3 regions of the Streptomyces sp. P1-3 genome follow, and region 1 is predicted to be linked to each of the others. Evidence: riboswitches for the same ligand, from Rfam matches in the RefSeq annotation. Region 1 holds a riboswitch; each other region holds the start of a gene.

Region 1 (4,191 bases):
AGCGAATCGGTGAGCGACGCACACGAGGCCACCGGCCCGCAGATGATCATGATGCCTGCACCTCTGCGCCTCGGGGGCGGAGAAGCGAACAAGGAGACACTGTGAGCGACGCCGTCACCTCCGCCATGACGTTCCACCCGCAGCCGCAGGCCGGCGTCGCCAAGCCGTGGGCGTTCCCCGCCCCGGCCCGGGACCAGCTGCCCAACGGCCTGACCGTGCTGCGCTGCCACCGCCCCGGCCAGCAGGTCGTCGCGGTCGAGATCAACCTGGACGCGCCGCTGGACGCCGAGCCCGACGGCCTCGACGGCATCGCGACGATCATGGCGCGGGCCCTGTCCGAGGGCACCGACAAGCACACGGCCGAGGAGTTCGCCGCCGAGCTGGAGCGCTGCGGGGCCACCCTCGACGCGCACGCCGACCACCCCGGCGTCCGCGTCTCCCTGGAGGTCCCGGCCTCCCGGCTGTCCAAGGCGCTCGGCCTGCTCGCCGACGCGCTGCGCGCCCCCGCCTTCCCCGACGGGGAGGTGGAGCGCCTGGTAGCCAACCGCCTGGACGAGATCCCGCACGAGCTGGCCAACCCGGGCCGCCGTGCCACGATGGCGCTGTCCAAGGAGCTGTTCCCGGCCGACTCCCGGATGTCCCGGCCCCGCCAGGGCACCGAGGAGACCGTGCGGCGTATCGACGCCGCCGCGGTCCGGGCGTTCTACGAGGCGCATGTGCGCCCCGCCACCGCGACCGCGGTGATCGTCGGCGACTTCACCGGTGTCGACCTGGACCAGGCCCTGGCCGACACGCTCGGCGGCTGGACCGGCGGCACGGCGCCGCAGCACCCGTACCGGCCGATCACCGCTGACGACACCGGCCGGGTGGTGATCGTGGACCGGCCCGGCGCGGTGCAGACCCAGCTGCTCATCGCGCGGATCGGTGCCGACCGGCACGACCGCGTCTGGCCCGCGCAGGTGCTCGGCACCTACTGCCTGGGCGGCACCCTCACCTCCCGGCTCGACCGCGTGCTGCGCGAGGAGAAGGGCTACACCTACGGCGTGCGCGCCTTCGGGCAGGTGCTGCGCTCCACCCCGGAGGGGACGGGCGCCGCGATGCTCGCCATCACCGGCTCGGTGGCCACCGAGGTGACCGGCCCCGCCCTGGAGGACACCTGGAAGGTGCTCCGCACGCTGGCCGCAGAGGGGCTGACCGACGAAGAGCGGGATGTCGCGGTGCAGAACCTGGTGGGCGTCGCCCCGCTCAAGTACGAGACGGCGGCGGCCGTCGCGGGCACGCTGGCCGACCAGGTCGAGCAGCACCTGCCGGACGACTTCCAGGCCCATCTGTACGCGCGCCTGGCGGAGACCGGGACGGTGGAGGCCACCGCCGCCGCGGTGAACGCCTTCCCCGTCGACCGGCTCGTCACGGTGCTCGTCGGCGACGCCTCGGTCATCGAGGAGCCGGTGCGGGCGCTCGGGATCGGTGAGGTCAAGGTCGTCACCGGCTGACGAGGGCTCACCGGATACGGGATGAAGCGGAACTCCGGCGTCACATAGGACGCCGGAGTTCCGCTTGTCCGTCCCCTGATGAGCCCGGTGTCCGATTTGGCCAAGAGGCTTCCTGTCTGCCCTGTGGCGAGTGCAACAAAAACCCGGATCCGTTTGGTGATTGAAAGATCGTGCGTCTAGCGTCGTTCCGGCTGTTCGTCAGATTGCGTCGCACCCGCGGCCCGGACAGCCATCGCCGAGTCCCCGACGCGTGAGCCGAGGGGAGCCGGGGACCCAAGTCCCCTGGGGTGAATCGGGTGCCTCTCCGGAGGGATCCGTAGGAGACCTTCCTGCTCCGAACCCGTCAGCTAACCCGGTAGGCGAGAAGGAAGGAAAGGAGTACGCCGACTTATGGCGTTCACCCGTCCCACCGGGAAGCACCGCCGTCCTCGCCGCACCCCTCTCACCGGTACGCACATCGCCGGTATGGCCACGCTCGCCGCCTCCGGCGTCGTCGCGACCGTCGCCTCTCCCGCGTTCGCCGCGCCCGACGACTCCCCGCGCTTCGAGGACACCGGCCTGAACCAGGCGATCGTCGTCGACGACCGCCTCGCGGACGAGATCGACGTCCAGGCCGCCAACCAGGAGCGGGCGGCCCAGGTGGCCGCCGCCAAGCAGCAGGCGGAGGCGGAGGCCCGCAAGGAGGCCGCCGAGGCCAAGCGGAAGGCCGAGGCCGCCGCGAAGAAGGAGCGGGCCGCCAAGGAGCGCGCTGCCCGCGAGGCCGAGCGCAAGCGCCTGAACACCTACGTCGCGCCGATCGCGGGCTCTTACGTCTCCACCCAGTACCACGCCTCCAGCGGTCTGTGGTCCTCCGGCAGCCACACCGGCGTGGACTTCCACGCGGCTTCGGGCACCAAGGTGCAGGCGGTCGGCTCCGGCACCGTCGTCGAGGCCGGTTGGGGCGGCGCGTACGGCAACAACGTCGTGATCAAGATGAACGACGGCACCTACACCCAGTACGGCCACATGTCGTCGCTCAGCGTCACGGTCGGCCAGACCGTCACCCCCGGCCAGCAGATCGGGCTGTCGGGCAGCACCGGCAACTCCACCGGGCCGCACCTGCACTTCGAGGCGCGCACCACCGCCGAGTACGGCTCGGACATCGACCCCGTCGCGTACCTGCGCGGCCACGGCGTCGCCATCTGACACCGAGCTCTTCCCGACAGGCCCCGGCCCCCGGCCGGGGCCTGTCGCGTGCTCGCCTTGGCCAAAAAATATCCATGAAATCAGTCCGGCCGTCGGAAATTCCCGCCGTTTGGAATAGAGTCACGGAACACGCGTCAATCGGCTGCGTTTCGCGGAGATTAAGGCGGAGGTTTCGACCATGCGGGACCGGAAATGACCGGCGAGACGACTGCGATCCAGGGCGGTCGCCGGATTTCGGCGCATGCGGTGTGCACGGCGATTCGCGACGACATCGTCTCCGGTGTGTATCCACCCGGCAGCCGACTGGGCGAGGAACTCCTCGCCGGCCGCTACGGCGTCTCACGCGTGCCGGTGCGCGAGGCGCTGCGCACCCTGGAGTCCGAGGGGTTCGTGACCACCAGGCGGCACGCGGGCGCCTGCGTCGCCCGGCCCTCCGAGCGGGAGGCGGCCGATCTGCTGGACATTCGCGCACTGCTGGAGCCGCTGGGCGCGGCACGCGCCGCCCAGCGGCGCACCGAGGCCCATCTGAAGGTGCTGCGCGGCCTGGTCAGGCTGGGCCAGGAGCGGGCCCACCGAGGGCAGCTCGGTGAACTGCGCCCGCTCGGAGACTGGTTCCACGAGACGCTCGCCCAGGCCTCCGGCAGCCCGAGCCTGGCGGGGTTGCTGGGGCAGCTCCGTCGGAAGATCGACTGGGTGTACGCGGCCGACCCGGCGCGCGTCCCGCCCCCCGTGCCGCGGGCCGGCGTCCGGAGCGAGTCGGCGACGGCGCGTGCCATGGAGGTGTGGCGGGGGCACGGCGCGCTGGTGGATGCGGTGGCGCGGGGGGACGCCGAGCGGGCGCGCGAGCTCGCCGCGGCGCACGCGGAGCGGTCCCTGGCGGAATACCGGTCGCGCCGCCCGTTCGCGGTGAGCGGTCCGAAACAATCCGTAAACACTGCGCGCGTCAGGAATTAACAGCCAGCCCGTATACAAGAGTTCTGCGCCGAAAGAGGTGCGCGGTGGATTTCGCGCGCCCCGGTGGAATTCCGGCCGCACCGGAATGGGGCGCGGCAATGACAAAGGCCGTGGCAATGACAAAGGCCGCGGTGTCCGTGTTCGGACACCGCGGCCTCTTGGTGCTCGGAATCGCTGGGAATCGCTCGGCAATCTCTGGGAATCGCTGGGAACCGCGGCGATTCCGTGCATCAGACGGTCTCCGGAAGCTCCTCAAGCCCCTCGGCGACCAGCTTGGCCAGGCGGTCGAGCGCGGCCTCGGCGCTCTCGTCCTCCGAAGCGAGGACGATCTCCTCGCCGCCCTGGGCGCCCAGGCCCAGTACGGCGAGCATGGAGGCGGCATTGACCGGGGTGCCGTCGGCCTTGGCGATCGTGACCGGGACGCCCGACGCGGTCGCCGCCCGGACGAAGATCGAGGCGGGACGGGCGTGCAGGCCCTCGGCCCAGCCGACGGTGACGCGGCGCTCAACCATGGTGTAGCCCTTCAGGTCGTTGCTAGTTGTCTAGACCAGTGTCTCAT
Region 2 (4,191 bases), 2.7 Mb from region 1:
CTTCGCGGTGTGCAGGGTCATCAGGGTGATGACGCCGGTGCCCTCCGCGTCCTCGTCGGGGATCTGGTCGGAGTCGGCGACGAGCGCGACCCGCTCCAGGAACTCCGCCAGGGTGCCCGGCTCCTCCTCGGTCCGCTCCTGCTCGAATTCCAGGGCGACGGCCGCCAGCTCCTGGAGGTTCTCGACACGGGTCTCGTCCTGCGGGTCCGTGGACGCCTGGAGCTCGGCCAGATATCCCGTACGCTCCAGCACCGCCTCCAGGATGGTGGCGGGTCCGGCGCCGGACTCCACGATCGTGCGCAGCTCCTCCAGCAGCACGTTGAAGCGCTTCACCGCGATCGCGGAGCGCGCCGCCATGCCGTAGGCGTCGTCCACGCGGCGCAGGGCCTGTGCGAAGGAGATCTTCTCGCGCAGCGCGAGGGCCTCGATCATGGCCTCGGCGCGCTCGCCGATACCGCGCTTGGGCACGTTCAGGACGCGGCGCAGCGGGACGGTGTCCTCGGGGTTGGCGAGCACCCGCAGATAGGCCAGGACATCCCGGACCTCCTTGCGCTCGTAGAAGCGCACGCCGCCGACGACCTTGTAGGGCAGGCCGACCCGGATGAAGATCTCTTCGAAGACACGGGACTGGGCGTTGGTGCGGTAGAAGACGGCGACGTCTCCGGCCTTGGCGTCGCCCGCGTCCGTCAGCCGGTCGATCTCGTCGGCGACGAACTGCGCCTCGTCGTGCTCGGTGTCGGCGACGTAACCGGTGATGGTGGCCCCGGCCCCGGCCTCGGTCCACAGGTTCTTGGGCCGCCGGTTCTCATTGCGCTCGATGACGGCGTTGGCCGCGCTGAGGATCGTCTGCGTGGAGCGGTAGTTCTGCTCCAGCAGGATGGTGCGCGCGTCCGGGTAGTCCTCCTCGAACTGGAGGATGTTGCGGATGGTGGCGCCGCGGAAGGCGTAGATGGACTGGTCGGCGTCGCCCACCACACACAGCTCGGCCGGGTCGAAATTGTCAGTGCCCGTGCCGACCAGCTCACGCACCAGCGTGTACTGCGCGTGGTTGGTGTCCTGGTACTCGTCCACCAGGACGTGCCGGAAGCGGCGGCGGTAGTGCTCGGCGACGTCCGGGAACGCCTGCAACAGGTTGACCGTGGTCATGATGAGGTCGTCGAAGTCCAGGGCATTGGCCTCGCGCAGCCGCGCCTGGTACATCGCGTACGCCTCGGCGAGCGTCTTCTCGAAGCCGTCGGCGGCCTGGTCGGCGAAGGTCTCCTCGTCGATGAGCTCATTCTTGAGGCTGGAGATCTTCGCGCTGAAGGACTTGGGCGGAAAGCGCTTGGGGTCCAGATCCAGATCCCGGCAGACCAGGGCCATCAGCCGCTTGGAGTCGGCGGCGTCGTAGATCGAGAACGAGGACGTGAAGCCCAGCTTCTTCGACTCGCGGCGCAGGATGCGCACGCACGCGCTGTGGAAGGTCATCACCCACATGGCGCCGGCGCGCGGGCCCACCAGCTCCTCGACCCGCTCCTTCATCTCGCCCGCGGCCTTGTTGGTGAAGGTGATCGCGAGGATGGAGCCGGGGTGCACCTTGCGCGCGCCGAGGAGGTGGGCGATGCGGTGGGTGAGGACGCGGGTCTTGCCGGATCCGGCGCCCGCGACGATGAGCAGCGGCGCGCCGTGGTGCTCGACGGCGGCCCGCTGCTGGTCGTTCAGCCCCTCCAGCAGCGCGGCGGAGTCCACGGCGGGGCGGGGCGCGCCGTTGCGGTAGTACGGCTCCCGCGCCTGACCGGCCTGGCCTGGCTCCCTGGGTACGGGCACGCTAAAAGTGTCGCCGAAGAGGTCGTGCGGCACCTCCTCCGCGGCCGGGCCGGCCGGATACCCGTCGTGCTCGGGGTCCTCCGGCGGTGGCGGAAGCTCCTCGGGGGCGGCTCCGGGTGCCGCGCCGTCGAGGTTCGCCAGGAAGCTGTCGTCAAAGAGGCTGCTGCTCATCGCCCACCGAGTCTAGGGCCCGGCACTGACAGCCGACACGACAATGTCACGGAAAGATCTCGGACAAATCGAACACCAGCCTTCCCAGGTGCCCCAGAGGTTGGCTAGCGTGCTCCGTCAGGCGGCCCGCTCCCTGCCGGCGACCGAAGCCGGCGCGTGCCGCCGCCGCCGAGTCCGGCCCGCCCATCAGGCGGTTCCGGAGCCGGGGACCCACCCGCACCATCTGGGGTGAATCGGCCCGTACGTCGCACGTACGGCCGTAGGGCAGCCTTCCGTACGCCCGAACCCGACAGCTAACCCGGTAGGCGGTCCACGGAAGGAGTCGCCTCCCTTGGCGTCGCACCGCAAACCGCGTCCCCGGTTGCTCGAATCGCCCGCCGGCCGCCGCACGGCCGTGGGTGTCACCACCGCCGCCCTCGCCTCGGTCACCCTCCTGTCGCAGACGGCGAACGCCGCGCCACGGGCGCCGAAGCCGACGGTCGAGGAGGTGAGGAAGAAGGTCGACGCCCTCTACCGGCAGGCGGGTACCGCCACGCAGAAGTACAACGCGGCCACGGAGGCCGCGGGCAAGCAGCGGACCGAGGTGAACCGCTTGCTGGACGAGGCCGCCACCCGTACCGAGAAGATGAACGAGGCACGGCGCACCCTGGGCGCGTACGCGGCCGCCCAGTACCGGCACGGCGGGATGGACGGCACCGCGACCCTGCTGCTGGCCGACGACCCGCAGGGCTTCGTCGACCAGAACCACCTGATGGACCGGCTCACCGGGCGGCAGAAGGACGCGGTCGACGACTTCCGTACGCAGCAGACGGAGCTGGCCCGGCAGCGCGGCAAGGCCACCCGGAGCCTGGCGGATCTGACCGCGTCGGAGCGGAAGCTCAAGGCCGAGAAGAAGACGATCCAGGAGAAGCTGTCCCAGGCCCGGGCGCTGCTGTCCCAGCTGACCGCGGAGGAGAAGGCACGGCTGGCGGCGCTGGAGAAGAAGAAGGAAGCGGAGGCGCGGCGCAAGGCGGCCGAGCTGGCGGAGAAGCAGCGGCAGGCGGAGGAGGAGCGCAGGCGCCAGGAGGAGCAGCAGGGGGACGACGGCAGCGGTACTGGTTCCGGCAGCGGCTCAGGCTCCGGCTCCGGCTCCGGCACCACGGACCCGTCAGCGCCCTCCGACTCCACCAAGGCCGCGCAGGCCGTGGCGTTCGCGCGCGCCCAGATAGGCAAGCCGTACGTATGGGGCGCCACCGGCCCGAACTCCTTCGACTGCTCGGGGCTGACCCAGGCCGCGTGGAAGGCGTCGGGGGTGACGCTGCCGCGCACCACGTGGGACCAGGTGAAGGTCGGCACGCGCGTGTCGACGTCCGAGCTCAAGCCGGGCGACCTGGTCTTCTTCTACGACGACATCAGCCACGTCGGGCTGTACATAGGCGACGGGATGATGATCCACGCGCCGAAGCCGGGTGACAACGTGAAGATCGCGCCGATAACCGAGATGCCGATCTACGGGAGCGTCCGCCCGGCGTAGCACCGGCCTGCTCAGAGCCTGCTCGGAGCCTCCTCGGGGGCTCCTCAGGTCCACATCACCGCGATGAAGATGTTGGCGGTGGTCAGCAGCCCGACGGTGCCGAGGAGCGGGGCGGGCACCTTCTCCTCGTCCCGCTTCACGTAGACCAGGCCGAGGATGACGACGAGCAGCGCCATCTTCACGCCGATCTTGACGTTGTCAAGGCTGTTGCCGTCGGCCTGGTTGAGCCCCACCAGCGCGATGCCCGTCACCAGCATCGTCAGCGCGCCGTGCAGCATCGAGGGCGACATCCGGGCCTCGCCCGCGCCTATCAGCTTCATCTGTGTGAGGAAGCCGCCGAGCAGCGCGGCGATACCGATGATGTGCAGGCCGACGAAGGCGTGCAGAGTTGCGTCCATGGCCTCGGAGCGTAGCCCGCGCCCGCGGCCGCCACGACGGCCGGGCCGGTCGCCTCGCGGCTACGGGCTACCGGCCACCGGCCACGAGCGACGGCGGACCACGGCCACCGTCGACGGGCCACCGGCCACCGGAGCCGACTCGGCATCGGGCGACTCGGCACCGGTGGCCGGTTCGCCCATAGCACCGCGAGCGTCCTCGCCGGGTGCGGATCGCCGCTTCGGTCATCCGCGTGCGCGAACGTTCCGGCACTCGGTGAGCCGACCGGTCAGCCGCGGTCCGCGATCCACCGAAATCGCTCATTC
Region 3 (4,191 bases), 5.4 Mb from region 1:
GCCCGCGCGATCGGCGGCTACCACGCCGACGTCTCGAAACTCGACGCCAAGGGCCTGCGCGAGATCCCGAACGTGGGGAAGTCGATCGCCGACAAGGTCGTGGAGTACCTGCGCACCGGGCATGTCGCCACCATCGAGGAGGTCAGGGTCTCGATCCCGGCCGGGGTCCGGGAGCTGATGACCATCCCCATGCTCGGCCCCAAGAAGGCCATGGCGCTCTACGAGGAGCTGCGCATCTCCTCCGTGGACGAGCTCCTCGACGCCCTCCACGAGGAGCGGCTGCGCGACGTCAAGGGCTTCGGCCCGAAGACCGAGGAGAACATCCTGCACGGCATCGCCCTCATGCAGAAGGCGGGCGGCCGCATCCTGCTCAGCGCCGCGATGGACGTCGCCGAGCAGGTCGTCTCCGAGCTGTCGCGGGTCACCGGGTGCGAGGGCTGTACGTACGCCGGATCGCTGCGGCGGATGAAGGAGACCATCGGGGACGTCGACGTCCTGGTCGCCGCGGCCCGGTCGGCGCCGTTCATGGACGCGTTCAGCGGTCTGCCGTACACCGCCGAGGTCATCGCGCACGGGGAGAAGAAGACCTCCATCCGCACCACCAAGGGGCTCCAGGTGGATCTGCGGGTGCTGCCCCCCGACTCATGGGGCGCGGGCCTCCAGTACTTCACGGGGTCGAAGGCGCACAACATCAGAATCCGCGAGATGGCGGTGCGCCACAAGCTCAAGCTGTCCGAGTACGGCCTGTTCCACGCCAAGAGCGGGAGGAAGATCACCTCGCAGACCGAGGAGGAGATCTACGACCGGCTCGGCCTGCCCTGGATCCCGCCGACCCTGCGCGAGGACCGCGGCGAGGTGGCCGCCGGGCTGCGCGGTGAACTCCCCGAGCTGGTCGCCGAGGACGACATCCGCGGCGACCTGCACACGCACACCGACCTCACCGACGGCCTCGCCCCGCTGGAGGACATGGTCGCCGCCGCGGCGGCCCGCGGCTACGCGTACTACGCCGTCACCGACCACGCCCCGGACCTGGTCATGCAGCGGATGACCGACGAGAAGATGCTCGCCCAGCGCGAGCGGGTGCGGGAACTGGACCGCGAGCACCGCCGGATGCGGGTGCTGCACGGCACCGAGCTCAACATCGGCCCCGACGGGGACGTGGACTGGCCCGGCGACTTCCTCGAAGGCTTCGACGTGTGCGTGGCCTCGGTGCACTCGCACTTCAACCAGAGCCGGGAGGCGCAGACCCGGCGGCTCATACGGGCCTGCGAGAACCCGTACGTCGCGGTCATCGGCCACCCGACCACCCGGCGGATCGGCAAGCGCCCCGCCATCGACGCCGACTTCGACGCGGTGTTCGAGGCGTGCGCCAGAACCGGCACGGCGCTGGAGGTCAACGCCCATCCCGAACGGCTCGACCTGGGCGACGAGGAGATCCTGCGCGCCAAGCGGTACGGCGTGAAGTTCGCGGTGAACTCCGACGCCCACGCCACCCCTCATCTGGCGTACATGCGCTACGGCGTGGGCACCGCGCAGCGGGGCTGGCTCACCCCCGACGACATCATCAACACCTGGCCGCTCCAGCGGCTGCGCCGCTTCCTGCGGGACGGCCGGAAGCGCTCCGCCGCCTCCTGACCCCGGACCGGCCCCGGCCTGAGGCACATGCCGGAATCGATTGCTCCACCAGGCGGATTCCATTCCTTCGTGAGATAACAACTCCCGCTGCACGAAGGCAAGTTCGTACCCCTTGGTGAAGGAGTGCGGAGTCTCCCGTGGCCTCGGAATTCCGTAATGCGGCCGACGTGAAGAAGTTCACAGAAAGCCATCTCGGCTCTGAAATCCGACGGTTGATGGTGCAGGATCTCCTCCCGGTACAAGATCCCGTCACCGAGGCGGGACCGTCCGGGCGGACGCCGAGTCCTGCCGCCGCACCGGATGGCCGGACAGATACGCACAGCGGCAGGAGCGGGAGACCCAAGCACGGCGGACCACGAACGCGGTGGTCCTTGGGGTGAAGCCACTTATGTGGCCGGGCAACTTCGCCGGCCCGAACCCGACAGGTCATCTTTCGCAGGCGGATGACGAAGGGCTTCGGCATGTCCGCGATTTCTCGCAAACCCGTGCTTCCCCGTATACCCGCGCTCATATCCAGGACGGGTCGGGTCTCGGCGCTCACCGTGGCGACCGTCACCGCGTCCTTGCTGGTCCCGGGTATGAGCTCCGACGCACAGGCGGCGACCTTGGCATCCAAGGCGCTGAAGGTCGCCGCATCGAAGAAGGGCGCACCTTACGTATATGGAGCGGCCGGCCCCAACCGGTTCGACTGCTCCGGGCTGACGCTCTATTCCTACAAGAAGGCGGGCCGTACGCTGCCGCGTACGGCGGCCGCCCAGTACAACAAGACCCGGCACCTTTCCGCCGGTTCCCGTAAAGCCGGTGATCTGGTGTTCTTCCATTCCGGCGGCAGCGTGTACCACGTCGGGATCTACGCCGGTAAGAATCAGATCTGGCACTCACCCAAGCCGGGTAAGTCGGTCCGGCTGGAAAGGATCTGGACCCGTCAGGTCTGGTACGGCCGGGTCAACTAGACGGTGCCGGGGCGGGCCAGGACCGCAGGGTGCGCCGACTGGTGAACCGGTGCTCGTGCCCGGTGACCGGATCGGTGAACGCCAACTCCCGGGCGAGCAGTTGCAGCGGTTCGCTGAAGTCGTCGGCGGCGGGGTCGCCGACGACCGGGTAGACCGGGTCGCCCAGGATCGGCACACCGAGGGCGTTCATGTGCACCCGCAGCTGATGGGTGCGCCCGGTCACCGGGCGCAGCCGGTAGCGGCCCAGCCCGCCCCGGCGCTCGGCCAGCTCGATACGGCTCTCGCTGTTGGGCGGGCCCGCCACCTCCCGCGCGGCCATCACCCCGCGCTCCTTGACGATCCGGCTGCGCACCGTCCGCGGCAGCGCCAGCCGGGGGGCGTACGGCGCGACGGCCTCGTACTCCTTGCGCACCGCGCGGTCCTGGAACAGCGACTGGTAGGTGCTGCGGTGCTCCGGCCGGATCACGAACATCACGACGCCCGCGGTGAGCCGGTCCAGCCGGTGGGCGGGGCTCAGCTCGCGCAGGCCCAGATCCCGGCGCAGCCGTACCAGGGCGGTCTCGGTCACATGCCGGCCGCGGGGCATGGTGGACAGGAAGTGCGGCTTGTCCACCACCAGCAGGTTCTCGTCGCGGTGGAGCACATCCAGCTCGAAGGGGACCGGCACCTCCGGGCGCAGCGGCCGGTAGAACCACAGGAAGGCCCCGGGTGCGAACGGGGCACCGGGTGCGACGGGCCCGTCCGACCCGACGATCCCGCCCTCGTCCAGCAGGGCGTCGATCAGACCGGGCCCGAGCGCGGGCAGCCGGTCGACCAGGTGGTCCCGGATCGTCGCCCAGGCCCCTTCGGCGGGCAGCCGCAGCCGGACCGGATCGATGCCGTCGCGCTGCGGCAGGGGGGCGGGCGGGGCGGTGGTTCTGCGTCTCATCGTGCTGCCAGCCTATGGCGTGCCCGGCCCGGCCCGGCCCGGCCCAGCCCGGCCCGGTGCCGGACGCCCGGGGTCAGGGGTGGACCGGGCCGTACGGGGTACTCGGAGAGCCGACGGCCCCGGGCGGCGGGCGCCGGGCGGGTCCGGAAGGAGCAGCCATGCAGAAGCAGACCCCCTCTCCGTCTCCGTGGGAGCACACCCCCTCCCAGGCCGAGGGAGAACGGGACGACGAGAACGAGGCGCCCGGCAGGAAGCTGCCCGGAACCGAGAAGCACCCGGACGTCCCCCGCACCACGCCGTCCCAGGCGGAAGGCGAGCGCGACAACGACCTGTGACCGGAGGCCGTCGTACGGTGACCCGGTCTAGGCGGGCTGACAGGCGTCGGACGGGCAGTCCTCCGGCGCCGGCCGCATCCGGGACACCGGCAGGTCACGCACCCGTGCGAGGGGGGAGCACAGCAGGATGAGCCCCGCCAGCGGCACTCCCGCCGTCATGATCCACATGGTGGTACGGACGCCGAGCGCCGTGCCGAGCGCGCCGCCGAGCAGGGCCCCGAGGGGCAGCGTTCCGTAGTTGAGGAACGCCGACGTCGCGGTGAGCCGGCCCAGCAGCTCCGGTGGGCAGTAGCTCTGCTGGAAGGTGGCCTTCAGCACGTTGCCCGCGACGACGCCCGCG

Evidence for each region. Region 1 has a riboswitch for cyclic di-AMP ahead of ACQUSR_RS07570 (M23 family metallopeptidase). Riboswitches for the same ligand answer to the same signal wherever they lie in the genome.
Region 2: linked by a shared signal. The riboswitch ahead of ACQUSR_RS19525 (NlpC/P60 family protein) and the one ahead of ACQUSR_RS07570 (M23 family metallopeptidase) in region 1 are both predicted to bind cyclic di-AMP.
Region 3: linked by a shared signal. The riboswitch ahead of ACQUSR_RS30945 (C40 family peptidase) and the one ahead of ACQUSR_RS07570 (M23 family metallopeptidase) in region 1 are both predicted to bind cyclic di-AMP.

What each region holds. Positions count from the first base shown of each region.
Region 1 is NZ_CP192512.1:1,835,215-1,839,405, reverse strand. Features, by position in the region: gene ACQUSR_RS07580 (M16 family metallopeptidase) at 1-13, shown strand, start outside; gene ACQUSR_RS07575 (M16 family metallopeptidase) at 126-1,493, shown strand; cyclic di-AMP (ydaO/yuaA leader) riboswitch at 1,717-1,869, shown strand; gene ACQUSR_RS07570 (M23 family metallopeptidase) at 1,884-2,678, shown strand; gene ACQUSR_RS07565 (GntR family transcriptional regulator) at 2,871-3,632, shown strand; gene ACQUSR_RS07560 (HPr family phosphocarrier protein) at 3,863-4,144, opposite strand.
Region 2 is NZ_CP192512.1:4,504,752-4,508,942, reverse strand. Features, by position in the region: gene pcrA (DNA helicase PcrA) at 1-1,977, opposite strand, end outside; cyclic di-AMP (ydaO/yuaA leader) riboswitch at 2,134-2,300, shown strand; gene ACQUSR_RS19525 (NlpC/P60 family protein) at 2,309-3,490, shown strand; gene ACQUSR_RS19520 (hypothetical protein) at 3,535-3,888, opposite strand.
Region 3 is NZ_CP192512.1:7,257,793-7,261,983, forward strand. Features, by position in the region: gene polX (DNA polymerase/3'-5' exonuclease PolX) at 1-1,635, shown strand, start outside; cyclic di-AMP (ydaO/yuaA leader) riboswitch at 1,941-2,092, shown strand; gene ACQUSR_RS30945 (C40 family peptidase) at 2,079-2,588, shown strand; gene ACQUSR_RS30950 (RluA family pseudouridine synthase) at 2,581-3,516, opposite strand; gene ACQUSR_RS30955 (hypothetical protein) at 3,675-3,851, shown strand; gene ACQUSR_RS30960 (MFS transporter) at 3,879-4,191, opposite strand, start outside.